DNA from 3 places in the Azonexus sp. GW821-FHT04F04 genome. Region 3 is predicted to be linked to each of the others. Evidence: predicted binding sites of a transcription regulator. Region 3 holds the regulator's gene; each other region holds the start of a gene.
What was found. Region 3 encodes sigma-54, which starts transcription at its own class of promoters, with help from an activator protein. Its sites were predicted from a motif close to TGGCACGCTTNCTGCTNA; they were not measured.
Positions count from the first base shown of each region.

Region 1: the regulator sigma-54 is predicted to act here: its motif matches at 2,275-2,292, upstream of AC07TV_RS06870 (TOBE domain-containing protein).
Region 2: the regulator sigma-54 is predicted to act here: its motif matches at 3,623-3,640, upstream of AC07TV_RS00110 (TorF family putative porin).

Region 1 covers NZ_JBWKSX010000002.1:312,204-321,795, forward strand. The annotation lists gene AC07TV_RS06855 (pyrroloquinoline quinone-dependent dehydrogenase) at 1-506, opposite strand, end outside; gene AC07TV_RS06860 (substrate-binding periplasmic protein) at 594-1,442, opposite strand; gene AC07TV_RS06865 (TOBE domain-containing protein) at 1,818-2,246, opposite strand; gene AC07TV_RS06870 (TOBE domain-containing protein) at 2,449-3,267, shown strand; gene modA (molybdate ABC transporter substrate-binding protein) at 3,287-4,033, shown strand; gene modB (molybdate ABC transporter permease subunit) at 4,248-4,925, shown strand; gene modC (molybdenum ABC transporter ATP-binding protein) at 4,927-5,997, shown strand; gene modD (ModD protein) at 5,994-6,848, shown strand; gene AC07TV_RS06895 (NifB/NifX family molybdenum-iron cluster-binding protein) at 6,863-7,255, shown strand; gene AC07TV_RS06900 (hypothetical protein) at 7,479-8,210, shown strand; gene AC07TV_RS06905 ((Fe-S)-binding protein) at 8,377-9,592, opposite strand, start outside.
Region 2 covers NZ_JBWKSX010000001.1:16,212-25,803, forward strand. The annotation lists gene purU (formyltetrahydrofolate deformylase) at 1-174, shown strand, start outside; gene AC07TV_RS00095 (hydrolase) at 178-720, shown strand; gene AC07TV_RS00100 (ammonium transporter) at 863-2,359, opposite strand; gene glnK (P-II family nitrogen regulator) at 2,373-2,711, opposite strand; gene AC07TV_RS00110 (TorF family putative porin) at 2,797-3,567, opposite strand; gene AC07TV_RS00115 (accessory factor UbiK family protein) at 3,810-4,052, shown strand; gene AC07TV_RS00120 (YifB family Mg chelatase-like AAA ATPase) at 4,066-5,562, shown strand; gene AC07TV_RS00125 (multidrug effflux MFS transporter) at 5,555-6,760, shown strand; gene AC07TV_RS00130 (rhodanese-like domain-containing protein) at 6,740-7,132, opposite strand; gene bamE (outer membrane protein assembly factor BamE domain-containing protein) at 7,222-7,713, shown strand; gene AC07TV_RS00140 (DsrE family protein) at 7,721-8,095, opposite strand; gene AC07TV_RS00145 (glycine cleavage system protein H) at 8,088-8,522, opposite strand; tRNA gene AC07TV_RS00150 (tRNA-Sec) at 8,646-8,741, opposite strand; gene selB (selenocysteine-specific translation elongation factor) at 8,747-9,592, opposite strand, start outside.
Region 3 covers NZ_JBWKSX010000001.1:158,443-168,034, reverse strand. The annotation lists gene AC07TV_RS00800 (response regulator) at 1-1,554, shown strand, start outside; gene ttcA (tRNA 2-thiocytidine(32) synthetase TtcA) at 1,686-2,549, shown strand; gene AC07TV_RS00790 (FHA domain-containing protein) at 2,612-3,514, shown strand; gene AC07TV_RS00785 (hypothetical protein) at 3,562-3,819, opposite strand; gene hprK (HPr(Ser) kinase/phosphatase) at 3,868-4,803, opposite strand; gene ptsN (PTS IIA-like nitrogen regulatory protein PtsN) at 4,813-5,259, opposite strand; gene hpf (ribosome hibernation-promoting factor, HPF/YfiA family) at 5,316-5,642, opposite strand; gene AC07TV_RS00765 (RNA polymerase factor sigma-54) at 5,658-7,130, opposite strand; gene lptB (LPS export ABC transporter ATP-binding protein) at 7,158-7,892, opposite strand; gene recX (recombination regulator RecX) at 7,889-8,320, opposite strand; gene recA (recombinase RecA) at 8,313-9,341, opposite strand; gene AC07TV_RS00745 (hypothetical protein) at 9,400-9,592, shown strand, end outside.

The DNA of each region.
Region 1 (9,592 bases), on a different contig from region 3:
TCGGAATCCTTCAGGGAAGCGATGGACTCGCTTTTGACGCTACCGCCGTCCGCCACTTCAATATCCCAAAGAACTTTTCCCGACCTCGCATCCAGTGCGATCAGACGGGCATCCACGGTGCCGATGAAGACCTTGCCATCAGCGACCGCTACACCACGATTCGCCGGGCCGCAGCACATTGGATAATCCTTTTTGCGCCGATGGTCATAGCGCCACAACTGTTTTCCTGTAACGGCATCCAGCGCGACGACATGATTGAATGGCAGAGACAAGAATATGGTGCGATCAACCATGATGGGCGTCGCCTGAAACGTCGCCTTGATTCCACTCTGGTAAGTCCACGCCCTGCTCAGCTTATTCACATTCCCAGTGTTGATCTGGTCAATCCCGGAATACCTCCGGTTGCTGTGATCCAAACCATAAGTTGGCCAGTCGATATCGCCAGCAAAGACTGGCGTGAGAACGAAGGTAGCAACCATCAATAACAGATGTTTATATAAGCGCATTTTTTGAGCCCAGGTATTGGTAATTCTCTGAACGGCTGCAACAGGAGTCTTGCAGCCATTCGTCGCGTGCCCGCCGAGCGGACAGTGTCAGCGTGTGTGCAAGGTCACCCCGTGACGCTTGAAAATCGCGGCCACCGTGCCATCCTTCTGCAATTCCGAAAGAGCGCCGGACAATGCGGCTGCGAGGTCATCCGCCTCGGCCTTGACGGCCATGCCGATAGGCCAGCTCTTCGGGCTCAGCTCGCCGAGCTTAGCCTCGTCGATGGCAAAGCGGGTGTCGCCGGCGAGGGCGCCATCGAGTTCACCGAGCGGCGCCATGATGGCCGAAATGCGGTCTTCGCCGAGTGCCTTGGCGGCCTCTCTGATTGAAAGAAAATGCACGACATTCGAGCGTAGCCTGCCATGCAGCACGCTTCCGAGAAAGGAGGCGGCCAGCGTGTCGACTTCGACGCCAATTTTCTCGCGGGTGAACACTTCGAGCGCGACCGCTGCCGAACCGCTGGGGGCCGGAATGCGCTTGGCGACCCGTGCCATCCCCATCACTTCGTGATGATAGGGGGCAAAAATACGCACTTTGTCGTTGGCCTTGGCGAATTCCGCATCGACCGGCACGCGCATCATCACGTCGGCCGGATTGCCGCGCAGATAGTGGCCTTTCCAGACCATGTTGCGCAGGTCGTCGTTCATGTCCTCGCCAACCATGAAGCCGATGATCTCGGCCTGGAGCCCGAGTTTGGCGGCCAGGGCCTGACCGAGTTCGACGTCAATGCCTTTTCCCGCATCGGAATAAGGGGGGAAATTATTGTAGACGGCGACTTGCAGACGGCCACGCTTGCGGATGTTGTCCATCTGCTCGTCGGCCTGCACCGGGGAAAGGCAGATGAGCAGCAAAGCGGCAAACGCCAGAAAGAAATGGCGGCGGTTGGAACATGTCATACGTTTTCTCCGGAATGTTGAATGGGGTTGCGTGCTGTTAGTCCGGATTCTAGGGATATCAACGCGGGACGGAAGCGCCCGGCGAGGGGGCGGGCAAAATCGGCGCTCACGTCGGGCAAATTGCCTGCCAGCGGCCCCGTTGTCGCTTCCGAGCCGGGGTCAATCACGATCCTGCCGATATAGGTGCCAGAAATTCGCTGGTTAGCGTCGATAAGAAGCGATGGGCAATCGGGTGATATTCCGCACCGATCCGAACAGATTCTGGATTCCTACGGTCAACCGGAAAAAATGGCCAAAATTGAAATCTGCCGTTCCAAACCGGGCGCAACAAAAAGGCGGTCGAACGACCGCTTTTTTGTTGCCTGAGTCAGGCAATCAGGCCGGAATGCCCAGAATAACGTGGCTGGCCTTGATCAGAGCCGAGGCTTCGCTGCCCTCTTTCAGGCCAAGCTCCATGACCGCCTCGTTGGTCACCACGGAGTAGACCGTCGTGCCGCCCGGCAAGGAAATCGCGACTTCGGTATTTACCGCGCCTTTTTGCAGCTTGCTGACTTTTCCCGCCAACTGGTTGCGGGCCGAGAATTTGACGTTGGCCGGGCCGGCCAGCAGCATGACCCACGGCGCCTTGACGTAGGCAACCGCTTCCTTGCCGACGGCCAAGCCGAGCGATTTGACGCTGCCCTCTGTCACGATTGCGACAATTTTGTCGCCACCGGGCATGGTGAGTTCGACTTCGGCGTTGACCGTACCGTCTACCAAAGCGGTGATTTTTCCCTTGAATACATTGCGGGCGCTGACGTTCATGCTGTTCTCCTTGCTGGTTTGAGGGGACTGGCCCGCTTTTCGCTATATACCTGCACAACTAACGCTTTTTCGTCGGGTTGCCTACACTCTAGCCGCTGCCGTCTTGTCATCACAACCACAACGGCGGACTATTTTACGGATATTTCGAGCACCAAAACCTGGGTTATAGTAACCGCTATATAACATTGAACATCACGAAATCATGGATACCATCCTGCATCGCCTGCGTGGCAAACTGGAAGTCGATACCGAGTTCGGCACCTTTCTCGGCGATACCCGCATCCGCCTGCTTGAGGCCATCGACCAGCATGGTTCGATTTCCCAGGCAGCAAAAGCCGTACCCATCTCGTACAAGGCCGCCTGGGATGCCGTTGATGCGATGAACAACCTGGCCGACCAGCCGCTGGTTGTCCGCTCGACCGGCGGCAAGAACGGTGGCGGCACGCTGCTCACCGATCACGGCCGCAAGACCATCGCCCTCTACCGGGCGCTGGAGGCCGAATACCAGGCGGCACTGGAACGCCTGTCGGCCAGCATGAACGATGGCGAAGCGAGCGATTTCAAGCAGTTCAGCAAGCTGCTCAAGCGCATGTCGATGAAAACCAGCGCCCGCAACCAGTTCGCCGGCCATATCGTTGCGCTGCGCGAGGGGCATGTCGATTTCGAGGTGCGCATCAAGCTCGATGACGAAAACGAGATCGTCGCCGTCATCACCGGCGATTCCGCCGAAAGCCTTGGCCTGACGATTGGCATGGAAATCAGCGCCCTGGTCAAATCGTCTTCGGTGCTCCTGCTCAATGACCCAACCGTCAAAACCAGCGCCCGCAACCACCTGTGGGGCGAAATCACCCGCATCCACGACGGCCCGGTCAATGCCGAAATAACGCTGAGCATGAAGAGCGGCAAATCGGTCTGCGCCGTCGTCACCCACGACAGCGTCGACAAGCTCGGCCTCGTCGTCGGCGAGCAGGCCTGCGCCGTGTTCAAGGCCTCGTCGGTCATTCTTTGCAAGTATTCCTGACTCATCCGGAGAACCCGCCATGAAACGTCTGAGCACCCTGATCTTTTCCCTGTTGGCCGTCGCCACGGCCCACGCCGACGAAGTTCAGGTCGCCGTCGCCGCCAACTTCACTGGCCCGATGCAGGTCATTTCCGTGCTCTTCGAGCATGACACCGGCCACAAGACCAATCTGTCCTTCGGTTCCACCGGCAAGTTCTACGCTCAGATCGCCAACGGCGCCCCGTTCCAGGTGCTGCTTGCCGCCGACGACGAAACCCCGGCCAAACTGGTCAAGGAAGGCCACGCCGTCGCCGGCACGCCCTTCACCTACGCCATCGGCACGCTCGTACTGTGGTCGGCCGACGCCAAGCTGGTCGACGCCAAGGGCGAGGTGCTAAAGAAGGGCGGTTTCAAGCACCTGTCGCTGGCCAACCCGAAAACCGCACCGTACGGCGCAGCCGGCCTGCAGGTCATGAACAAGCTCGGCGTCGCCGAGAGCATCAAGCCACTGATCGTCCAGGGCGAGAACATTTCGCAGACGCATCAGTTCATTTCGACGGGCGCCGCCGAACTCGGCTTCGTCGCCTACTCGCAGGTCATCAAGAACGGCGCCATCGGCTCGGGTTCAGGCTGGGTCGTTCCGGCCAATCTCTACGACCCGATCCGCCAGGATGCAGTCATTCTCGCCAAGGGCAAGGACAAGCCGGCGGCCGTTGCGCTGATGAATTACCTCAAGGGCGAGAAGGCTCAGGCTGTGATTAAGTCGTTTGGGTACGAGCTGCGCTGAGAAAATGGTGGTGGATCACGCAAACCCCTCCCCAGCCCTCCCCTTGTCAGGAGAGGGAGCCCGACCAGGCGCGACTGAGGGAGCTCCTCCCCTGACAAGGAGAGGTTGGGAGGGGTTTCGCTCTAGTCCTTCAGCCTCAAATCGTTCGACTTCCGCACCAATGACAATTCCGGTCTAATCAACACCACTTTCATCCAACCAAAAACCCGCCACCATGCTGACAGACAGCGACCTCCAGGCCATCTGGCTGACCACGCGACTGGCCGGGATCACGACCGTGATCCTGCTCCTCGTCGGCACCCCCATCGCCTGGCTGCTGGCGCGCAGCCGTTCGTGGTGGAAGGGGCCGCTCGGCGCCGTCGTCGCCCTGCCGCTGGTCCTGCCGCCCTCGGTGCTCGGCTTCTACCTGCTGCTGGCCATGGGGCCGCACGGGCCGGTTGGCCAGCTGACCGCCTCGCTCGGCCTCGGCGTTCTGCCCTTTACTTTCTGGGGTCTGGTCGTCGCCTCGTCGTTCTATTCGCTGCCCTTCATGGTGCAGCCCCTGCAAAACGCCTTTGAAGGCATCGGCGAGCGGCCGCTCGAAGTCGCCGCCACCTTGCGCGCGTCGCCGCTCGACACCTTCTTTTCGGTCGTCCTGCCGCTGGCCAAACCGGGCTTCATCACCGCCGGCGTCCTGACCTTTGCCCACACGGTCGGCGAATTCGGCGTCGTGCTGATGATCGGCGGCAACATTCCCGGCGTCACCCGCGTCGCCTCGGTGCAGATCTATGACCACGTCGAGGCCATGGAATACGCCGATGCCCATCGTCTGGCCGCCGTCATGCTGATTTTCTCCTTCACGGTGCTGCTCGCCATGTACGTCCGCCGCCCCAAGCCGGCGAGGGGAGACTGAAATGGACAGCATCAATGCCCGTTTCAAACTCGACTGGCCCGGCTTCACGCTGGATGTCGACCTCGCCCTGCCCGGCCGCGGTGTCACGGCGCTGTTCGGCCATTCCGGCTCGGGAAAAACCACCTTGTTGCGCTGCCTGGCCGGGCTGGAAAAACCTTCCCACTGTCGACTCGAATTCAAGGGCAAAATCTGGCAGGACGAAAAAACCTGGCTGCCGACGCACCAGCGGCCCATCGGCTATGTCTTCCAGGAAGCCAGCCTGTTCCCGCATCTATCCATTCTCGGCAACCTGAATTTCGGCCTCAAACGCAGCACCACGGCGCAACGCGTCGGACTGGAGCAGGCCATCGAACTGCTCGGCATCGGCCACCTGCTCGAGCGCAAACCGGACACCCTGTCCGGCGGCGAACGCCAGCGCGTCGGCATCGCCCGCGCCCTGGCCGTCGGCCCGGAAATCCTGCTCATGGACGAACCGCTGGCGGCGCTCGACCTCAAGCGCAAGCAGGAGATCTTGCCCTATCTCGAGCGCCTGCACGACGAACTGGCCATACCGGTCATTTACGTCAGCCACTCGCCCGACGAAGTCGCCCGCCTGGCCGACCACATCGTCGCCATGGATGGCGGCCGGGTCGTCGCCGACGGCCCGCTGGTCGAAACGCTGGCCCGCCTCGACCTGCCGATCCGGCTTGGCGAGGACGTCGGGGTCGTGCTCGACGCAACGGTCGGCGCGGTCGATGGCGAATGGCATCTGGCCCGCGTCGATTTCGCCGGCGGCAGCCTGTGGACCCGCGATCGCGGCGTGCCGACCGGCAAGCACGTGCGCGTCCGTGTGCTTGCCCGCGACGTCAGTCTGGCCGTTCATCACCCGGAGCCGAGCAGCATCCAGAACGTGCTCGCCGGCACGGTCGAATCGATGGCTGCCGACGACCACCCCGGCCTGCTGCTGGTCCGCGTCCAGATCGGCGCCAGCCAGCTGGTCGCCCGCCTGACCCGCCGTTCGGCCGCCCAGCTCGGCATCGCGCCGGGCCTGCCGGTCAGCGTCCAGATCAAATCCGTGGCCCTGATGGAATGAGCAACAATCCCTACACCCTGTCCGACGGCGAACTCGAACGCCTGCTCGACGAAGACGTCCCGTGCGGCGATGCGACGACTTTTTCGCTCGGCATCGGCGACCAGCCCGGCCGCCTCGTTTTTCGTGCACGCCAGGCCATGGTCGTCTGCGCCAGCGAAGAAGCCCGGCGCATGGGTGAACTGCACGGCCTGCGCAGCATCGGCAGCGTGGTCGCCAGCGGCAGCCGGCTCGCTGCCGGCGAAACCATCCTGACGCTTGAAGGCCATGCTACCGGCCTGCACAAGGTGTGGAAAACGGCGCAGACCTTCATGGAATACCTGTCGGGCATCGCCAGCAGCACGGCCGACATCGTCGCCGCCGCCCGCAGCGCCAACCCGGACATCGGCATCGCCTGCACGCGCAAGAATTTCCCCGGCACCAAGGCCGCCGCCATAAAGGCCATTCTGGCCGGCGGCGCCAGCCCGCATCGCCTGAGCCTGTCGGAAACCCTGCTCGTCTTTGCCGAGCACAGGGCCTTTCTCGGCAACGAAGCGCCGCGCGCCACCGTGCAACGCCTGCGTCGCGCCTGGCCGGAACGCGCCATCGTCGTCGAGGTCGGCGACAAGGCGGAAGCCATGTGCTGGCAAGAAGCCGGCACCGACATCCTGCAACTCGAAAAAATGCCGGTTGCCACGGTCAACCGGATAAAAGGGCTAATTCCGAAATCCGCACACACTCGCATCGCGGCGGCGGGCGGCATAAATTCTGCTAATGCTGAAGACTATGCGCGGGCCGGGGCCGACATTCTGGTCACCTCCGCCCCGTATTTCTCGCCGCCACGCGACGTGGCGGTCACGCTGACAGCCCTGTAAAGACGCCGCTCGCCATGAAAATCGCCATCGCCACCAAGGACTTCGAAACCGTCAGCAGCCATGCGGGGCAAACCCGACAATGGCTGGTTTACGACCTGAGCAACCACCGCGCCAACCAGTTGCTGCCCGCCCCGCGCCGGGTCAATCTGGAGAAAGAGCAAGTGCTCCACGTCTTCGAGGACAACGAGCCGCACCCGCTCGATGGCATCGACCTCATGGTGGCGGCCAGCGCTGGCGACGGTTTCATCCGCCACATGAAAAAGCGTGGCACCGAGGTACTGCTCACCGGCGAAACCGAGCCAGCCCTCGCCATCACCCGCATCCTGGCCGGCGAAGCCCTGCCCGACCCGCGTTTCGACATTACGACGGCGCTGTGCAAGGTGCGGGATTTGTTTTCGCGGCATTGAGCTGAAAAGGATGCCTGCTTGAGGGGCGCTGCCCGAATGGCAGCTGGGTGCCTTAACCACAGCACGCGTTGAGATTTCTTACCTCACCGGCGGGAACGAACAAGGATCGTCCGGCAACAGCCCTTATGTCATGCAGATTGGTCCGTTCAGACTATTGAGAACAATTCATGGCGTCGCTAGTATTTTGTTCATCAATGCCAGTGTCACGAATTGAAGCTATGCTATGGCTGCTTTCGGCGTGGGCAATTGCCAGACTTTGACTTCAGCACTTATTTGTTCGGAGAACTCCATGCGTTCCATGATCGTGGCCGGTTTGATGGCCTTCATCACCTCAGCGCCCCAAGTCCAGGCCGCGACCGTTGTCGCCGATTTCAACGAAATCCCCATGGCCGCCAGCGCATCGACCAATCTGGGTCCAAACGGCTGGACGGTCGATCTGATCCCACGCTACACCTATGAAGAAAACGGCTTCCAGTTCAGCACGGCTTGGTCGCCCACCAAGTACGCAATGCAAATCGGCGCAATTGTCGATACCAACCCCTATTTCTGGACGGGAACCCAGGGGCTTTTTCATTCCTGGGGTGGGTCTGCCGAATACACAAACAGTTTCGAGATCACGCGGGTAAATGGCGAGGTTTTTGACCTGATCAGCCTGGATATCGCCGCGTTGGGAAATGGCTCACGCTACTTCATGGTCTATGGCTACCCGGCAGCCGGTGGCTATGTGCAGCAATATTTCCCCTTGCTTGACAATAGCTTCAACACGCTTGAAACACTGACTTTCGGGGATAATTTCAGGAATCTCAAGAGCGTTTCGTTCTCGGCCTGGGGCCAACAGATCGACAACGTCACCTTTGGAATTTCCGCTCCCGTCCCCGAAGCCGAGACCTATGCAATGTATCTGGCCGGCCTGGGCCTGCTGGGAGTGATTTCCCGACGCAAGAAGATGGTCTGATTCGCACTCAATCGAGCGTACAGACGGGGGCTTTTGCTCCCGTTTTGCACTTCTGGGGGAATAAGCGCAACCAGTCTTTAGCTTTCCCGAGTGTTCTCACCGTCGAATAGCTCTTGCTAGCCGTTTCCGGCCCCAAAAAGGCCACATCAGAACAGACCTCCCCCCCTCAGGCCAAGGCCCTTGCAAGCAACACGGCCACATGCACCGCATCACGCCCGGTGCCATCCTTGATCTGGTGCCGGCACGAAAAACCATCGGCGACAATCGTCGCATCGGCCGGCGCTGAGCGAACCGCAGGCAGAAGCGCCAGTTCGCCCATCTTCACCGAGGCGTCGTAGTGTTCGGCCTCCAGCCCGAAGCTGCCGGACATGCCGCAGCAACTGGCATCGACGATCTCGAACTCGAATTCCGGAATCCAGCCGAGCACCTTTTTCATCGACTTCATGGCGCCGAAGGCCTTCTGGTGGCAATGGCCATGGACCACCGCCTTGCCGCCGGGAATCGGCTTCAAATCGAGCTCCAAGCCCTTGTTGCCCTCGCGCATGAGGAATTCCTCGAACAGGAAAGCCTGCTTGCCGAGTTGCCCGACCTCCGGGCCGAGCGACAGGCTGTAGAACTCGTCGCGTAGGGCCAGCAGACAGGAGGGCTCAAGACCGACAATCGGCGTTCCGGCGGCCAGGGCTGGCGCCAGCGCGGCCATCACCCGTTTGCCTTCGAGCTTGGCGGCATCCACCATGCCTTGCGACAGATAGGTGCGGCCGCAGCACAAGGGGCGTTCCGGCTCGGCATCGTCTGCCGCCGGGCGCAGCACCTCGACGGCATAGCCGCCGGCCGTCAGCACGGCGATGGCCGCCTCGGCCACTTCCGGCGTGTAGTAGTGGGTGAAGGTGTCTACAAAAAGGGCCACTTTTCCCCGTTGACCGTGGGATTCCGTGTTTTCGGCGAAAACCGGCTGGCTGACGATCTCGGGAATCGGCCGCTTGGCCGAAATGCCCAGCTTGCGCTCGACCTGCCCGGCCAGCCACGGCGAGGCATTGCGCAGGCGAACCAAGGCAGCGAGCGGCCGACGATAGCGATGCAGCCATTCCGGCAGGCCGCCGAACAGTCGCGCCCGACGCGGCACGCCGAGTTCGTCGTTGCGATGCGCCAGGTATTCGGTCTTGATCAGCGTCATGTCGACCGAGCTCGGGCATTCCTTCTTGCAGCCCTTGCACGAGACGCAAAGATCCATTGCCGCCGCCAGGTCGGGATGGATGAAAGGCTGCTCGCCAAATTCCCCGTTCAGCGCCGCCTTGAAAGCCTTGACCCGCGCCCCGGTCGAATGCGCCGGATCGCCGGTGATCCGGTAGCTGGGGCACATCACCCCCTTGCCGTCGCGCTGG
Region 2 (9,592 bases), 140 kb from region 3:
GACGCCGGCCCGATCATCGAGCAGGACGTCATCCGCATCGACCATTCTGATTCGCCGGAAGACATGGTGCGCTACGGCAAGGACATCGAGAAGACCGTGCTCGCCCGCGGCCTGCGCTACCACCTCGAAGACCGGGTGCTGGTGCATGGCAACAAGACCGTCGTCTTCAGATAAGCCATGCTGATTCGCCGCGCCGATTCGCTGTTGCTCGTCGTCGATATCCAGCAAAAGCTGGCGCCAGCCATTCACGATAGCGCGCGGGTCACCGCCAATTCGGTTCGCCTGCTCGAAGGGGCGCGGCAACTCGGCGTGCCAGCCTTCGTTTCCGAGCAATACGTCAAGGGTCTCGGCCCCAGCCTCGACGCCATCCGCACTGCTGCGGTCGACGCCCGGTTTTTCGAAAAAATGCATTTTTCCTGCGCAGCCGAACCCGGCGTCATCGATCTGTTGCGTGCCACCAAGCGGCCGCAAGTCCTGCTGACCGGCACGGAAACGCATGTTTGCGTCCTGCAAACGGCTTTCGGCCTGCTCGCTGCGGGTTTCGAGGTCTATCTGGTTGCCGATGCGACGTCGTCACGGACGCCGGAAAACCGCAGCGCCGCCATCGAGCGGATGCGGACCGGTGGCGTTCAAATCGTCACGACTGAAATGGCGCTTTTCGAGTGGCTACAGCAGGCCGGCACCGACGACTTCCGCCAGCTCCTGCCGCTGATCAAGTAAGCCCGCGTTCCGCCGGAACAGCGTAGCCGGATAGCCGATTCCACGGTCAACCGGGAAAAACAGCCAAAATCAAAAAGCTTCTCCGCAAAAAAAAACGGGCACCCGAGGGTGCCCGAAGGGAGAGAGACTACAGAGATAAATCTTAGTGGTGGTAAGCGGTTTCGCCGTGCGAGGTGAGGTCAAGACCTTCACGCTCTTCTTCTTCCGGCACACGCAGACCGATAACGATATCGACCAGCTTGTAAGCCACCAGGGAAACGACACCGGACCAGACGACCACGGTACCGACACCCCACAGCTGGCTGATCACTTGCGTCGTCATGTCGAACGGGGCAACAGCGTTGGCCACGTAGTCATAGACACCCGTGCCGCCGAGGGCCGGATCAACGAAGACACCGGTCAGGACAGCACCGAGGATGCCGCCGATACCATGGACGCCGAAGACGTCGAGGGAGTCGTCAGCACCGAGCATCTTCTTCAGGCCATTGACGCCCCACAGGCAGACGATGCCAGCCAGCAGACCGATGATGATGGCGCCCATGACACCGACGAAGCCGGCTGCCGGGGTGATCGCCACCAGACCGGCAACAGCACCGGAAGCAGCACCCAGCATGGAAGGCTTACCCTTCAGGATCCATTCAGCGAACATCCAGGACAGCGCTGCACAGGCAGTAGCAACCCAGGTATTGACCATGGCCAGAGCAGCACCGCCGGAGGCTTCGAGGGCGGAACCGGCGTTGAAGCCGAACCAGCCGAACCATAGCAGGGAAGCACCGATCATCGTGAAGGTCAGGGAGTGCGGAGCCATCGAAACGTTGCCCAGGCCGGTACGCTTGCCAACCATGTAGGCACCGACCAGACCGGCAACAGCGGCGTTGATATGCACAACGGTACCGCCGGCGAAGTCGAGCGCGCCCTTCTGGAACAGGAAGCCAGCCGTCTTGCCGGCAGCTTCGCCAGCAGCAGCATCGATGTAGGCATCAGGACCCGCCCAGTACCAGACCATGTGTGCCATCGGGATGTAGGACAGCGTGAACCAGATGACCATGAAGACCAGCACAGCGGAGAACTTGGCACGCTCAGCAAAGGCACCGACGATCAGCCCGCAGGTAATGGCAGCGAAAGCGCCCTGGAAGATCACGAAGGCCAGTTCGGAGATGACGACCCCCTTGGAGAAGGTCGCGCCAACCGATTCGATCGTGACACCCTTCAGGAAGAGCTTGTCGAGGACGCCGAAGAACTCGTTACCTTCGGTGAAGGCGGCGGAGTAGCCGTAGATCACCCAGAGAACCGAGATCAGCGAGAAGGTGACGAAGACCTGCATGAGCACCGACAGCATGTTCTTAGTGCGCACCAGACCGCCGTAGAACAGGGCCAGGCCGGGGATCGACATCAGGATGACCAGAGCGGCACAGACCATCACCCAGGCGTTGTCGCCCTTGTTGGCAACCAGCGGAGCAGCGGCCGGGGCAGCTTCAGCCGGCGTGGCTTCAGCAGCAGCGGGGGCGGCGGCAGCCGGAGCAGCAGCCGGCGCGGTGGCAACGGCAGCTTCAGGCGCCGCAGCCTTTTCTTCAGCCCAGACCGGAGCGCCGAAACCGACGGCACCGACCAGAGCCAGCAATGCAAATAGACGTTTCATGATTTGTGGCTCCTTAGAGGGCATCGGTACCGGTTTCACCGGTCCGGATACGAATGACCTGCTCGACGTCGAAGACGAAGATCTTGCCGTCACCGATCTTGCCGGTGCTGGCCGATTTTTCGATGGCTTCGATGATCTGATCCAGCTGCTCAGCCTTGACGGCAGCTTCGATCTTTACCTTGGGCAGGAAATCGACGACATACTCGGCGCCCCGATACAGCTCGGTATGGCCCTTCTGCCGGCCGAAACCTTTCACTTCAGTGACCGTGATGCCTTGCACGCCGATGGCGGACAACGCTTCACGCACTTCGTCAAGCTTGAACGGCTTGATGATGGCGGTAACGAATTTCATGATGGCTAGTTCCCCAGAAAGTTGAGACTTGTAATTCCCCCGCCGGCGCCGGCCGGTGCACAAGCGGGGGAGGTTTTAAGCTTGCTTAGAAAGTCTTGGTGAAGGACAGGATGGCGGTTGGGTTAGCGACGCTCTTGCCGCCCCAGCAATAGGTAACGGCGTCCTTGTTGCAGCTCGGAGCATCGGTATCCGAATAAGCCAAGCCAACAACGCCGTAGCCGATATCCTTCGTCACGCCCAGTTTCCAGTCGGTGTACGAGGCTTCAGCAACACGCCGGATTTCCTGGCGGCCTACGTGGGCGTTGACACCCCAGCCATTACCCAGATCATAGTTGGCGGACAGGTCGAGATAGTTACTGTTGCGGGTGCTGGTGTTCTGGTCACCCCATGCAACCATGTACTCTGACAGGGTGTGGCTGTACTTCAGAGTCACGAACTTCCAGCCGATCGCGACATACCCTTCGATGGTATCCGGCGTCACCTTGCCAGCAACTGCCGTACCCGGGTAGTAGTACTTGATGGCGCCGACATCGAAGGTGAAATCTTCAGCGAAGCTGCCCTTGAAACCAGCGTAGAAGTCAGTTTCAAGGCTATTGTTAGCCTTGTAGCCACCAGCATCCACCCAACCAACGTTGGAGGCCCAGAAACCGGCATACACACCGCTGGAGTGCGCGTAGTCGAAACCGCCTTGCAGGGCCGGCTTGTTCTGGGACTGGCTGATGCCGCGGAAAATGTAGTTGCTGACGACAGCGATGTTGCCGGTAACGGTATGGTCAGAGGCCGGTGCAGCTTCTTCAGCGAAGGCCGGTGCGGCAAAGGCGCTAACGAGAGCCAGGGCGATTAGTGACTTCTTCATGTTTTCTCTCCTACAGATTGATTAAAGTGAAAAAAGAATTTTGTGCAATACAGCAATAGCAGAAGGCGTGCCAGGGCATTTTTTTGATCGAAATCAAAGGATTGCCCACTTCCAACCGGATCACGCACCATCCTGTCGCACCATTACAGTGCGGTTACAGAACGTTACGCACCACAGGTGAGCAGCCGTCAAAAACCGCAATAATTCCACTGTGTTAAACTGAAAACCTCACGGAGGACATCATGCTCGACCCCAAGACACTGGAAGAATTCGGCGCCAAGATCAGCGCCCTGCTGGCCAATTCGCCGGCCAAGGACATCGAAAAAAACGCCAAGATGGTGATGAGCGGCTTTTTCTCAAAACTCGATTTGGTGACCCGCGAAGAATTCGACGTTCAGGCGCAAGTTCTGGCCCGTACCCGCGAAAAGCTCAAGGATCTCGAAGCTCGCGTCGACGCGCTGGAAAAATCCCGCTCGGGCCAGTAGCCCGGCTACCGGCATGGCACTGGCCATCGCGCACAGTCGAGGACTGGATGGCCTGAACGCGCCGCCGGTGACGGTCGAGGCTCATCTGGCAAGTGGCCTGCCGAGCTTCACCCTCGTCGGCTTGCCGGACACCGAAGTCAAGGAAGCACGCGACCGCGTTCGCGCCGCCATCGTCAATTCCGGCTTCGAATTTCCGTCCAAACGAATTACGGTCAACCTGGCGCCCGCCGACCTGCCCAAGGAGTCCGGTCGTTTCGATCTGCCCATCGCGCTCGGCATCCTCGCCGCCAGCGGGCAGATTCCCGGCAAGCATCTGGCCGACTACGAATTTGCCGGGGAACTGTCGCTGTCCGGCGAACTGCGCCCGATTCGTGGCGCGCTGGCCATGGCCCTGCAGACGGCCGGCCATGGCAAGCATTTCATCCTTCCCGAAGCGAGCGCCCGTGAAGCGGCGCTGATCGGCAGCAATGAAATACTCTCGGCCCGTTCGCTGCTCGACGTCTGCGCCCACCTCGCCGAGCGCGAGACGCTGCCGCAGGCGATTGCCACGGTCAACCCGGAAAATCAGCCAATTTTCGCAGACCTTGCCGAGGTTCGCGGCCAGTCGCAAGCCAAGCGGGCGCTGGAGATTGCTGCGGCAGGCAACCATTCCTTATTGATGGTCGGGCCGCCTGGCTCGGGCAAATCCATGCTCGCTGCCCGCCTGCCCGGCCTCATGCCGGCACTGCAGGGCGAAGCGGCCAAGGCCTCGGCTGCCGTGCTGTCGCTGGTCGGCCAGTTTCGGCCGGAAGCCTTCGGCGTTCGCCCGTACAGACAACCGCACCACACCGCCTCGGCCGTGGCGCTGGTCGGCGGCGGTAATCCACCGCGACCCGGTGAAATCAGTCTGGCGCATCAGGGAATTTTATTTTTGGATGAGCTCCCGGAATTTGACCGAAAAGTGCTCGAAACACTGCGCGAACCGCTCGAATCCGGCCGCGTCCATATTGCCCGCGCCGCCCGGCAAGCCGAGTTTCCGGCCGAATTCCAGCTCATCGCGGCGATGAATCCGTGCCCATGCGGGCATCACGGCTCGTCGAAAGGCAAATGCCGTTGTACGCCCGATCAGATCGCCCGTTATCGTGGCAAGCTTTCCGGCCCTTTCCTCGACCGCATCGACCTGATCATCGAGGTTCCCGCCCTGTTGGCCGAAAGCCTGGCCGGCAAGACCGATGGCGAATCGTCAGCCACCGTTCGCGCCCGCGTCGAGCGAGCCCAGGATCGCCAGCACGCCCGGCAACAGAAACCGAATGCCCGCCTGAGCACCAAGGAAGTCGATGCCGGCTGCCAGCCGGACGCCACCGGCAACAAGTTGCTGCAACAGGCGACGACCCAGCTCGACCTGTCGGCCCGCGCCTGGCACCGCATTCTCAAAGTCGCGCGGACCATTGCTGACCTGGCCGCCAGCGACGACATCCGCGCCGCCCACGTCGCCGAGGCCATCCAGTATCGACGTTTCGCCCGTGGCTGAGCAGCAGACCCGGCGCGAGACGCGCGGCATCGCCATTTTGCTGGCATCGCTGGCGGCGCTCGGGCCGTTTTCCATCGACGCCTACCTACCGTCCTTCCCTGAGATCGCCGAAAAGCTCAACGCCACGCAGTTGGAAGTGCAGCAGACGCTGTCCATTTATCTGCTCTCGTTCGCCGTCATGACCCTATGGCATGGCGCCATTGCCGACCGCTTCGGCCGGCGCAACGTAATTCTTGTTGCCGTTGGCCTGTTCGCCGTCGCCTCGGCCGGTTGCACGCTGGCCACGCGCATCGAGCACCTGTGGTTCTGGCGGGCGATGCAGGGCATCACCGCCGGCGCCGGCATCGTCATCGGCCGCGCCATCGTCCGCGACCTGTTCGACGGCGCCCAAGCCCAGCGACTGATGTCGCAGATCACCATGATGTTTGCGCTGGCCCCGGCCATCGCCCCGGTGATCGGTGGCTGGCTGCAGATGTTCTTTGGCTGGCGTTCGGTTTTTGCCTTTCTGGTCGTGTCGACCGCAGCATTGTGGCTGGCCTGCTGGAAACTGCTGCCGGAAACCCTGCCCCCGGAAAAACGCCAGTCGCTACGCCCAGCCTACCTCGGCGCGACCTACTGGAAGGTCATGACTTCGCCCGCCTTCCTGTTTGTCTGCGCGGCAGTGTCACTCAATTTCGCCGGATTCTTCGTCTACGTGCTGTCGGCACCGGTCTTTTTGATGACCCATCTCGGCGTCCCGGAAACCGGATTTCTCTGGCTGTTCGGCCCGGCCATGGGTGGCATGATCTGCGGTTCGTGGCTGTCTGGACGCCTGGCCGGCAAGATATCGCCGAGTCGGACCATCCTGCTCGGTTACATGGTCATGGGCGGCGCCGCAACCTTCAACCTGATCATCAATCTCGTGCTGCCACCGGGGCTGCCGTGGAGCGTCATGCCGATCTTTGTCTACACGACGGGGATGTCGCTGGCCATGCCCAGCCTGACCCTTTTCGCCCTCGACCCTTTTCCAGCCCAACGCGGCCTTGCTGCCTCCTGCCAGACTTTCTTCCAGTCAGGTTTCAACAGTATTTCTGCGGCCCTCATCGCCCCCGCCCTGTGGGGCTCGACCCTGACCATGGCGTTCGGCATGGCCGGGCTGCTTCTGGTTGGCGGCATCGCCGCCCTGCTCCACCAGCGCCTACGTCTGAAACCAGGGTAGCCCGCGAAAGCGCCAGCCAGCCAGCGTGCCGCGGTGATAGTTCTCGTCGAGTGGCCCTTCGAAACCTTCGAGAACGTTGATGACCTGGGTGAAGCCCGCCGTCTCGAGGGCATCACCAGCATGGATCGAACGCTGGCCGCTGCGGCAGATGATCAGCACCGGCCGGTCCAGCTTGTTGCGCACGATCCGTTTGACCTTGTCGGTGAATTCCGGATCGATCTCCCAGTCCGGCCCTTCCTGCCAGGCGACATGCTCGGCGCCGGCCGGGTGGCCGACGTACATGTGCTCGATTTCCGTCCGGCAATCGATGAGCACGGCTTCAGGGTTCTCCTGAAGCAGGGCGTGGGCGGCGAGAGGGTCGAGATGCAGCATCGGCATATCCGAAAATTAGGGTAGTCCGATATTATGAAAGCAAGCCGCGCAAAGCGACAACCTGATCGAACCGCCCCATCGGAGCCCGCATGAAACTTCCCGCCTGGATCACGACCGCCGCGACGGCCCTCATCGCCGCCCTGCCCGGCTGCGACTACGTCAACATGCAGGAAATGAAGCCGGGCATCACAACGCAGGCCGAAGTCCGCGCCCGCATGGGCGACCCGGGCTTCGTGCACTGGAACAACGACGGCACGGCAACCTGGGAATACGCCCGGCAACCGAATGGCACCCACTGCTACATGATCACCTTCGGCAGCAATCAGGTGATCAGCAAGATCGAACAGGTGCTCAACGAGGCCAACTACGGCAAGGTCCGCGTCGGCATGAGCAAGGACGACATCCGCCGCCTGTTCGGCGCCCCGGCTACGAAGCAAGTCTTTGACAACCTGCGCGAGGAAATCTGGGAATGGCGCGTCGAGGGCATCCCGTCGACCGAGGAAACCTACTTCATGGTGCATTTCGACACCGAGCACGGCGGCGTCAAGAAAACCTCCAGCCGCGTCCAGCCCAAGGGTTGATTCAGGTTCAGTAAGTCAGCGTCCGCCACTCGGGATCGAGCCCGCGGACGACAAACGCCGTCGCCCCGGCATGGCGGCAGCCGACCAGCAGGCTTTCCCCTGCATTCACCCACTGCGCCTGCGCCATGCCGCAGGCGTAAAGCATGACGCCTTCCTGCTGCACTTCACGGAGAAAATCGCCGATCGACTTTTCCCTGTCCGGCGTGGCGTAGGCAGCATCGGCGACGCCGTCGACCAGCCAGCGCACGGCCGGCCCGGCAAAGTGGATTTCGACCTCGGCATCGAGCGCCCGCGCCGCCAGCGCGTGGATCAGCGGCGTAACGGCCAGTTCGGGATGATCGGGCGTCGCCGCCCAGATCAGGAAGGCCAGTTTGTCATCCAAAGCTCGCCTCCGGTTCAATCTTCAAAATGTGCTGGCGATAGACAGCCGCATCGACCAGCGTCAGCATTTCCTCGGCCCAGCGCGTCGGCCGGGCCCGCGCCATCCAGCCCTTGCCATACGGTTCAAGATTGACCAGCTTGGGCCGCTCCTCGGCCGCGTCGTTGCCTTCGAGCAAGACAAAAGACACCGGCGCATGCACCGCCAGCACCGTCTTGCGGCACTCCACCGTTCCCATTCCCCGCCCGATCTCCACCGCCGCCCCCTTCGGTTTGCTGGTGAAGGCGATGATCTCGCCAGCCAGAAAAATCCCGAAACTGGTCGCGCCGATCAGCACTTCGCCGTCAACAGTTTCCTGCACCCACATGTCGTGGCGCGGGCAGTAGAGGCGGTCGTCGGGGATGGTGCCGGTGAAGGGAGTGTGGGCCATGTCGAACGTTTGAGAAATGGGCTACGTTTGCATTGCATTCAGGACGCGAAGACGAGCCGAAGGCAGTGCTATTGCACGACGAGGCGAAGTCGACAAAGTCATGGATGCAATGCAAACGATAGCTGGCGGAAGAGAGCAGGAGTCGAACCTACCCAAACCTGTTTGACAGGTCCTGCCGGTTTTGAAGACCGGCCGTCCCACCGGGGAACGATCTCTTCCGTTGTTCATGATCCGAATTGCTCCGGCGAGCCCCGTAAAACATGGGTATCGCGCACGCGGCGAGTGTAGCCGATGCGGTCGAAGAATTCGAGGATGTGGATGGCCACCTTGCGGCCGCCGCCGATCTCGTCACGCAGGCTGGCAGCGCGGGCGCAGCCGTCGCGTTGGTTCAGTGCCGCGACTTTGCGGGCCAGTTCGGCGACGGCTTCGGCGGTAAAGAAATGGTCGTGCGCCACCGGCCAGGCGTCGCCGTGGCGGGCGATGCGTTTGAACAAGTTGCGCACGGTGTCTTCCCCGGTGCCGCTGGCCTTGGCGATGTCGCGCACGCGCGGCGGAGCGTAGGGTTCGGCGGAGAGCAGCTGTTTCAAGGTCTGCCACAGCTCGCGGTCGGCCACAGCGAGCTGGACGCGATGTTCCGGCAAGTGCAGCCAGGCGTTGGTCTGGGCGATGCGGCCATCGGCCAGCGGCGTGGCGAGCAGTGCGTCGAAAGCCGGGCGGGACAGCGTCGGCAGGGTCAGGCGGCGCAGGCGGTCGCGTTCGACGCCGGTGAGGTCGGGGGCGCGCTCGTGCTCGGCGGCGATGGCGGCGAGCAGGCGGGCTTCGAGTTCCTGCCAGCGACTCGGGGCGAAGGCGGTGGCGCCGACGACTTCGAGCTTCAGTTGCTGGCACAGCGCTCCGAGCGTGCCAGCGTCGAGATTGCGGTTGAGGGCGTGGGTGGCGAGGTCGACGCCGGCCGGCTGTTGTTCGGCGGCCAGTTGTAGCGCCGTCGCCGGGTTGGCGTCGGCCAGTGCGGCGAGCATGGCCAGGCGTTCCGGGCTGCTCTTCTTGCGGCTGGGCGGGAAGATGTCGAG
Region 3 (9,592 bases):
GCCAGCCGAGCAAAAAGCGATTTCCTGGCCAACATGAGTCACGAGATTCGTACGCCGATGAACGGCGTCATCGGCATGACCGATTTGGCCCTGGAAACGGCGTTGACCGCAGAACAGCGGGAATACCTGACCATCGCAAAGTCATCCGCCGAGTCGCTACTCACCATCATCAACGACATCCTCGATTTTTCGAAGATCGAAGCCGGCAAGCTGCTCGTCGAGGAAATTTCCTTCGATCTGTACCGCCTTGTCGCCGAAGTCCTGAAACCCTTGGCCCTGCGCGCCCACGAAAAGGGGATCGAACTGCTCAGCGAGGTGCTGCACGATGTCCCTCGCTACGTTCGAGGTGACCCCAGCCGCATACGGCAAGTGCTGGTCAATCTGGTCGGCAACGCCATCAAGTTCACCAACAGTGGCGAAATCGCCTTGCGCACCGAACTGCTGCAGTTGCAGGACGGCCACGCGATCGTCCATTTTGCGGTGTGCGATACCGGCATCGGTATCGCTCCCGACAAGCAGGATCTGATTTTCGACGCCTTCTCGCAGGAAGACACCTCGACAACGCGAAAGTATGGTGGCACCGGTCTCGGGCTATCAATTTGCCGCCGCCTGGTTGAACTGATGGGTGGCCGAATCTGGCTGCACAGCCAGATGGGCGAGGGCAGCACCTTCCACTTTTCGGTACAACTCGAGCTATCCGAGCAGGCAACATCCGCCCAGGGTAGTCAGGTCAATTTGGTCGGCCGCCGCATCCTTGTGGTCGACGACAATGCCACCAACCGCCGCATCCTGTGCAGCATGCTGAGCTTGCTGAAAACCATTCCCCGCGCAGTCGATTCCGCTCATGCGGCGCTAGCGTTAATGGAAGAGGGCAGCACTGATTTCGATTGCATCCTGCTCGATGCGCAAATGCCTGAAATGGATGGATACGAACTGGCGCGCCTCCTGCACGCCACCTACAAATATCTGCCGCCCATGTTGATGCTCTCCTCCGGCGCCCTGCGGGGCGATGCCCAACGATGCCAGGAAGCCGGGATCGCCGGATTTTTCTCCAAGCCCATTTCGCTGGACGAGTTGCATGCCGCTCTGGGGCGACTGTTCGACAACGCGCCCATCACCAATAAGGTGACAGGGGCGCCACTGGTCACCCGCCATTCACTGCGCGAAGCCCGGCGCGCACTGGTAGTCCTGCTCGTCGAAGATCATCCGACCAACCAGAAACTGGCCCTCGGCCTGCTCGGCAAATGGGGGCACATAGCAACGCTGGCCCGAAACGGCCAGGAGGCGCTCGACATTTTGGCCACCCGGTCCTTCGACGTGATCCTGATGGACATGCAAATGCCGGTCATGGGTGGCATCGAAGCAACGCAGCGTATTCGCGCCCGCGAGACTGAGCATCAACTTAAGCACACGCCGATCATCGCGATGACCGCTGCAGCCATGCAAGACGACCGCGATGCCTGCCTGGCGGCAGGGATGGATGACTATCTGTCGAAACCAATCAGAGTCAAGGAGCTGCAGGAAAAACTGCAGTCGATTGGCGGAAACCACTGATTCAACGCAGATTTTATTCTCCGGCCCGGTGACACAAGGTAAACTGGTCGTTTTTCAATTTCAGGCAATAAATCCGGTTGACCGTGGCTAACACGCTGCATGGTCCGCACCCCGTCCTTATTCCTTGCCCCATGACTCAATCGAACAACCTGTTAAAGCTGCGCAAATATCTGGAAGGCCGTACCGGCAAGGCGATCATCGACTACAACATGATCGAGGAGGGTGACACCGTGCTCGTCTGCGTGTCCGGGGGAAAAGATTCCTACACGCTGCTCGCCATGCTCATGGCACTACAAAAGCGTGCGCCAGTCAAATTCAGTCTGATCGCCATGAATCTCGACCAGAAGCAACCCGGTTTTCCAGCTGACGTTCTGCCCCGCTACTTCGAGTCTATTGGCATAGAACACCGGATTGTCGAAGCCGACACCTATTCGGTCGTCAAGGAAAAGATCCCTGAAGGAAAGACCACCTGTTCGCTCTGTTCGCGACTGCGGCGTGGCGTCATCTACCGTACAGCCAAGGAACTCGGCGCCAACAAGATAGCCCTCGGCCATCACCGTGATGACATGGTCCATACGCTATTTCTCAACATGCTTTTCGGCGGCAAGCTCAAGGCCATGCCGCCCAAGCTCGTCACCGACGACAAGGCCCATATCGTCATCCGGCCACTCGCCTATTGCGCCGAGGCCGATATCGCAAAATTCGCGCGCGGCATGGAATTTCCGATCATCCCCTGCAACCTGTGCGGCTCTCAGGACAACCTGCAACGCCAGAAAATCCGCGAAATGATGCAGGACTGGGACAAACGCTATCCCGGCCGTACCGAATCCGTTTTTACCGCCATGCAAAATGTCGTTCCCTCCCACCTGGCAGATGGCGATTTGTTCGATTTCCGTGGGCTCACTCTGGACACTCCTGTCGAAGAGGGCGATATTGCATTCGACCTCCCGGAAATGCCGATCAGCGGGACCATCCCGATAAGCCTTTCGGCATAATGCAGAAGCGGCACGATCAACATATAATGAGCAGTCGTTAATTCATGGACTCCAGGTAGACAATGAGTGCCACGCAACGAAAACTGATTGTGATGTTCGCCGATGTCTCCGGCAGCACCGCGCTTTTCGAGCGTCTTGGCGACAAAGAGGCAATGCACGCAGTTGAACGTTGCCTCAAGCGCATGAAGCGATCCATCGATGGCTACAAGGGCAAGACCATACAGGTCGTCGGAGACGAGTTGCTGGGTGCCTTTGAAACAGCTGAAGATGCATGTCAGGCTGCGATCGACATGCAACAGCGGATCGCCGATCTGCCCCCTGTTTCCGGCCTGAAACTCACTATTCGCATCGGTTTGCATTGCGGAGAAGTGTCTGACGACGGCAAAAAACTCACCGGCTCGGCCATCTCGACGGCCGCGCGTATCGCCGGTATTGCTCGGCGAGATCAGATTTTGTGTAGCTCGCTTCTGGTTGAGGCACTGTCCGAACCCTGCTTCATTTCTGCCGACCCCGTACCAGAACTTGGTAGCGTTCCGGAAGACGGCGAAGCATTAGCGCTTTTCCAGATCAACTGGCCAAACTATCAAGGTGCGACCGCCAATTCGGCACATTCTGCTTTTGGCCCAAGCAGCACAGCCCCCCCCGACCGACTATGCGTTCGCCATCGCGGCAAAGCCTTCCTGCTTGACGATAAAACCCCGGTGCTGACTATTGGCCGCGATCTTGGCTGCAAGCTGATCATCGATGACCGCAAGGCCTCGCGCCAGCATGCTCGGGTCGAACGGCGCAACGATGGCTTCTATCTGATCGATACCAGCACAAATGGCTGCTTCGTCACTCTGTCAGGGCGTCAGGAAGTTATGGTCCGGCGCCATGAAATTCAACTCGAAAGTCGTGGCCAGATCAGTTTTGGCAATTCCGGTAGCGATCCGCTGGCCGATATTGCCGAATTCGAGCACTTGTAAAAAAATCGGCCATCCGCAGATGGCCGACTATTCCCCGTACGGGTTGATTACTTGGCTGCAGCGTCGGCCGCGCACTTCTTCATAAAGCTGTTCTTGGCGGCACCAGCCAGTTTCTTTTCCTTGGCGGCGGTGGCACAAGCTTCGTTTTCCGGAGCAGCACCGGCGTCTCGGGTGCACTTCTTCATGAAGCTGTTTTTCGCGGCACCAGCCAGCTTTTTCTCGGCGGCCTGGGCAGCACAATCATCAGCGGCAAAAGCAGTGGTAGCAGCAAATGCGACAATCAACAGAGCAATCAATTTCTTCATTGGGAGTCCCCTCTATAAGGTTTGAAACGCCGATGTACTATCGGCCATTCATGCGTCATCGTCAAGCATCGTACGTTGCTGGCGATCCATGAAATCCTGCATGCTGTCGATCCCCCGCAACTGAAGAATCGTGTTGCGCACTGCCGCTTCGAGCAAGACTGCCAGATTGCGGCCAGCTGCCACGGGAATGACAACCTTGCGAATCGGAACGCCGAGCACTTCATGGGTTTGGGCATCGAGCGGTAAACGTGGCGCATCGGCTGCCGTCGACGTTCTTTGCAGGTGAACGATCAGCTTGAGTTTCATTTTCCGGCGCGAAGCCGTTTCGCCAAAGATTGTCCGGATATTGAGCAAGCCAAGCCCGCGCACCTCAAGAAAATCGCGCAGCATTCCGGGGCAGCGGCCTTCAATAGTGGTCGGCGCTATTCGGGCCATTTCGACAACATCATCGGCAACCAGCCCATGGCCCCGCGAAATAAGCTCCAGAGCCAACTCAGACTTGCCTACTCCGGAGTCGCCGGTAATCAGGACGCCCATCCCGAGAACATCCATGAAGACGCCGTGGAGGCTGACCGTATCGGCCAGGCGTGCTGACAGGTAAATGCGCAGCAGATCGATGATTGCCGAACACGGCTTGGGTGAAAAAATCAGCGGTGTCGTCAATTGGGTGCAGGTCTCGACCACCAATGGTGGTGGCGTCAGGCCATCCGCGACGATGACGGCTGGCGGTTGGGCCCCGAGCAGATCACTGAGCATCTGTGCGAAGCGACGCTCGCCAATGCGCATGGCCCACTCATATTCCGCCAGACCAAGGACCTGCAGACGCTCCGGATGAATAATATTGATGTGGCCAACCAGATCGGCACCGTAATTATTGGAGCCCTTGATCTCGATGCGGCGGTCAGCATGGGGGACGATATTCCAGCTCAACAGCAACTTTTCGCGGTTGTCCTCGTAAAGCTGAACCAGACTTACGTGACGCACGAACTAAACTCAGCCCTGAAAAAGGGCGACTACGGCGGCTGGATCAGCCGCGGCGTGCAATTTTTCGCGGAATGCCCGATCGGAAAAGTTCTGGGCCAACTCGGAAAGTATCTGCAGGTGCTGCTCGGTCGCTTGCTCGGGAACCAATAGCACGAAGAGCAGATCGACGGGTCGCCCGTCCGGCGAATCAAAAGGAACCGGTGTTGCCAGACGCAGAAAGGCGCCAACGGCTTGTTTCAGCCCCTTGATTCGACCATGGGGAATTGCTACACCCTGACCCAAGCCGGTGGAACCGAGCTTTTCGCGGGCGAACAAGCTATCGAAAATGATCGATCGGGCAAGACCAAGGCGATTTTCGAAAAGCATGCCTGCCTGTTCGAAGACCCGCTTCTTGCTGCTGGCCTCAAGATCGAGCAGAACCTGATCGGTTGATAGAAGGTTGGTTAGGGGGTTCATAGGGAAGGTTGGAAAAACAAAGGCCGCAGCCTGTTACGGTGCGGCCCGTTCAACGCTTATTCAGCGACGGAGTGCAGCCCCGGCTTGTCACCGCGATGGTGGTCCTGGACTTTTTGCTTGTACTTCTGAACCTGACGGTCCAGCTTGTCGAACAAGGCATCGATAGCGGCGTAGAGATCGTCACCGGACTCTTCAACGTGGATGTCCTTGCCAGGCACGTGAAGCGTGACTTCACCTTTCTGCTTGAGTTTCTCAACCGACAACACGACGCTGACGCCGGTTACCTTGTCGAAATGGCGGATCACGGGATCCAGCTTGTTCTCGACGTATTCGCGAAGTGCCGGGGTAACTTCAATGTGGTGACCACTAATCTGCAGATTCACTTTATTCTCCTCTCTCTACAGGGTCTTGCGTAAATTGACCGGTGGGATGTTGAGCGACTCGCGGTATTTTGCAACCGTCCGTCGGGCAACTACGATTCCCTGCTGGCCTAGTATTTCGGATAATTGACTATCCGACAAGGGCTTCTTGCCATCCTCGGCCGAGATCAATTGCTTGATCAGCGCCCGGATGGCCGTAGCAGAACAGGCACCACCGGTATCGGTGGAGACATGACTGCCGAAGAAGTATTTGAGTTCGAAGATGCCGCGCGGCGTCGCCATGTATTTCTGGCTGGTGACACGCGATACGGTCGACTCGTGCAAACCGAGAATGTCAGCGATTTCGCGCAAAACGAGCGGGCGCATGGCGACTTCTCCGTGTTCAAAGAATTGACGCTGACGGTCAACAATGGCCTGCGTAACACGATGAATTGTCTCAAAACGCTGCTGTACGTTCTTGATCAGCCAGCGAGCCTCCTGCAGCTGTGTCGACAGGTTGCCGTTACCACGTCGCTGCTTGGCAAGAATTTCGGCATAAAGACGGTTGATACGCAGGCGTGGGTAAGCGTCAGGATTGATGTACGCCGTCCACTTTCCCTTGAGCTTCTTCACAATCACGTCCGGCGTGATATAGCGCGCTTCAATCTGGGAAAAACGGGCGGCTGGCCGCGGGTTGAGGCTGGTAATCACAGCCTGTGCAGCCTTCAGCGACTCGTCGTCGCAACCAGTCAGACGGCGAATCTTGGTGAAATCACGGGCGGCCAGGAGTTCCAGATGCTTCTGGACGATAGTCAAAGCCAGATCCCGGACCTCATCGCCGCGCGGCAAGGCTTTTAGTTGCAGGGCCAGACATTCCTGCAAATTTCGGGCACCAATCCCGACCGGATCGAAATTCTGGATGTGATGCAGCGCGATTTCGAGCTCTTCGATTTCAATTTCGTACTCCGGCGGCAGCGTTTCCCAGAGCTCCTCCAGCGTAGCCGACAGATAGCCGTCGTCGTCGAGCGCCTCAATCAGGAAGCGCACCAGACTGCGGTCACGCTCCGAAACCTGGGTCATGCCCAATTGCCAGCCGAGGTGATCGCGCAGGCTGATCGTCGTGCCGTGCGTATCCTGTGAATCGCTGTCGTCGTCCTCATCCCGCCCGGCGCCGGTAAAGGTGCCGGCGTCAGCGGCCCAGCGGTCATCGTCGACATCAGAGGGAGCGGAAGGTACGTCCTGCTCGCGGTCGTCACGTGCATCACGCTCTTCGCGCTCGACCCTTTGTTCGCGTTCGCCTTCGGTGGTCTGCGGAGAATCAAATTGCTGAGCGCCGGAAAAAGCCTCGCCGCCCTGTTCGTCCTCGCGCTCGAGCATCGGATTCTCGAGCAAATATCGCTCGATTTCCTGCTGCATTTCGATCGTCGACAACTGCAGCAGTTTGATTGACTGCTGCAGCTGAGGAGTCAGCGCCAGATGTTGGGAGAGTTTTAGCTGGAGTGCCGGCTTCATTGGTTGGGGTCGGTTTCTATCTTCCGGTCAGAGCTTGAAGTGCTCGCCGAGATAAACCTTTCGTACGCTTTCATTATCAACGATTTCGTCCGGCCGTCCAGCCGCCAGAACGTTTCCGGCGTTGATAATGTACGCGTGGTCGCAAATACCCAGCGTCTCGCGGACATTGTGGTCGGTAATCAGGACGCCGATTCCGCGCTCCTTGAGGAAGCGGATAATTTTCTGAATTTCGAGCACGGCGATCGGATCGACGCCGGCAAACGGCTCGTCAAGCAGGATAAACCGTGGATTGGTCGCCAGGGCGCGGGCAATTTCAACGCGACGCCGCTCGCCACCGGACAGTGCCGAGGCATTGACGTGGCGGACGTGGCTGATATGCAGTTCGGCCAGCAACCCCTCAAGGCGATCGTTCAACTCGGCTTGCGGCAATTTGAGCAGCTCGAGGATGGCACGGATGTTTTCCTCGACATTGAGCTTGCGGAAAACCGAGGCTTCCTGCGGCAGATAGGACAGGCCAAGCCTCGCCCGGCTGTGCATCGGCAGGTGAGTCAGGCGATTGTCGTCGATATAGACTTCGCCGCCGTCAGCCGCGACCAGCCCGACGATCATGTAAAAACAGGTGGTCTTGCCGGCACCGTTCGGACCAAGCAGACCGACGACTTCACCGGACTTGACCTCGAAAGAGACGTCTTCGACGACTGTCCGCGCCTTGTAACGCTTCTTGAGATTGTGGGCCGAGAGTTTGGCTGCCGGCATGTTCATTCATCCACTCCCTGCATGGCCCGCCGAATGGCGTCGTTGGAAAAGCCACGATATTGCAGGAAACGCATCTGTTTGCCACGCTCCTCGGCGGTTTCCGGCGGTCGACCGAACTTTTTGGTCCAAATTACCCGGCAGCGTTCGGTTTCATCACCGGCTTCGGGCAGGGCCTTGGCGATGTCGGCATCGCTGACGCCTTGCTGGCGCAACTCCTGGCGCAGTCGCGCATCGCCGTAACGTCTTCCCCGCACTGCAACCCGTTGAGTAGCGTAGCGGCAATCGGAGAGCAGGCGTTCGGCCTGCAAGGTATCGAGCACTGCCGACAGCTCTTCCGCCGATTCGGCATGCGGAGCGAGCTTGGCCTGCAAGCCGGCCCGGCTGTAGTCACGCCGGGTCAGCAATTGCAGGGCGCGGACGCGCAAGTCAGGCATCCGCCGCAGCCGCCTTGGTCGGCTTGATGACGGTGGTGCTGGCCGCTTCGCGGATCTTCGCCTCGATTTCCTGGGCGATTTCCGGGTGCGACTTCAGGAATTCGCGGGAATTGTCCTTGCCCTGGCCGATCTTTTCGCCCTTGTAGGAGTACCAGGCGCCGGATTTTTCGACCAGCTTGTGGGAGACGCCCATTTCGACCACTTCGCCCTGACGGGAAATGCCTTCACCGTAGAGGATGTCGAAGATGGCTTCGCGGAAGGGCGGAGCGACCTTGTTCTTGACGACCTTGACCTTGGTTTCGCTGCCGATGACTTCGTCGCCCTTCTTGATCGCGCCGATGCGGCGGATGTCGAGGCGAACCGAAGCGTAGAACTTGAGCGCGTTGCCGCCGGTCGTCGTTTCCGGCGAACCGAACATGACGCCGATCTTCATGCGGATCTGGTTGATGAAAATGACCAGCGTGTTGGTCTTCTTGATGTTGGCAGTCAGCTTGCGCAGGGCCTGGCTCATCAGGCGGGCGTGCAGGCCGACCATCTGGTCGCCCATTTCGCCTTCGATTTCAGCGCGCGGGGTGAGGGCGGCGACCGAGTCGATGACGATGATGTCAACCGAACCGGAGCGAACCAGCATGTCGGCAATTTCAAGGGCTTGTTCGCCGGTATCCGGCTGCGAGATCAGCAGGTCGCCGACATTGACGCCAAGCTTCTGGGCGTATTGCGGATCGAGCGCGTGTTCGGCGTCGATGAAGGCAGCAACACCGCCGAGCTTCTGCATTTCGGCCACGACTTGCAGACAGAGCGTGGTCTTGCCGGAAGATTCCGGACCGTAGATTTCAACGACGCGACCGCGCGGCAGGCCACCGACGCCCAGCGCGATGTCCAAACCGAGCGAGCCGGTAGACACGACCTGAATGCCTTCGTCGATTTCGGCGTCGCCCATCTTCATGATGGAGCCTTTGCCGAATTGCTTTTCGATCTGTTGCAGCGCTGCGGCGAGCGCCTTTGCCTTGTTGTCGTCCATGGAGTTACCTCGGAAATTTGAGCGGATTATGGCACAGGGGCCAAAGATGGAATAGAAATTGCTGCGTTTGATCGACAGGCTGATTGTTCCGGATATGCCATCGGCAGCCGTCAATTTCACTGATTACACGGAGCAGACGAGGTATATTCCCAGCCCGCTCCGCCATTACTTAAATACTGTGTATAAATACAGTACATTTACCATGATCGCTTGGCAAGAAAATTCTGCATTCAAATCAAGGCTCGGCAAGC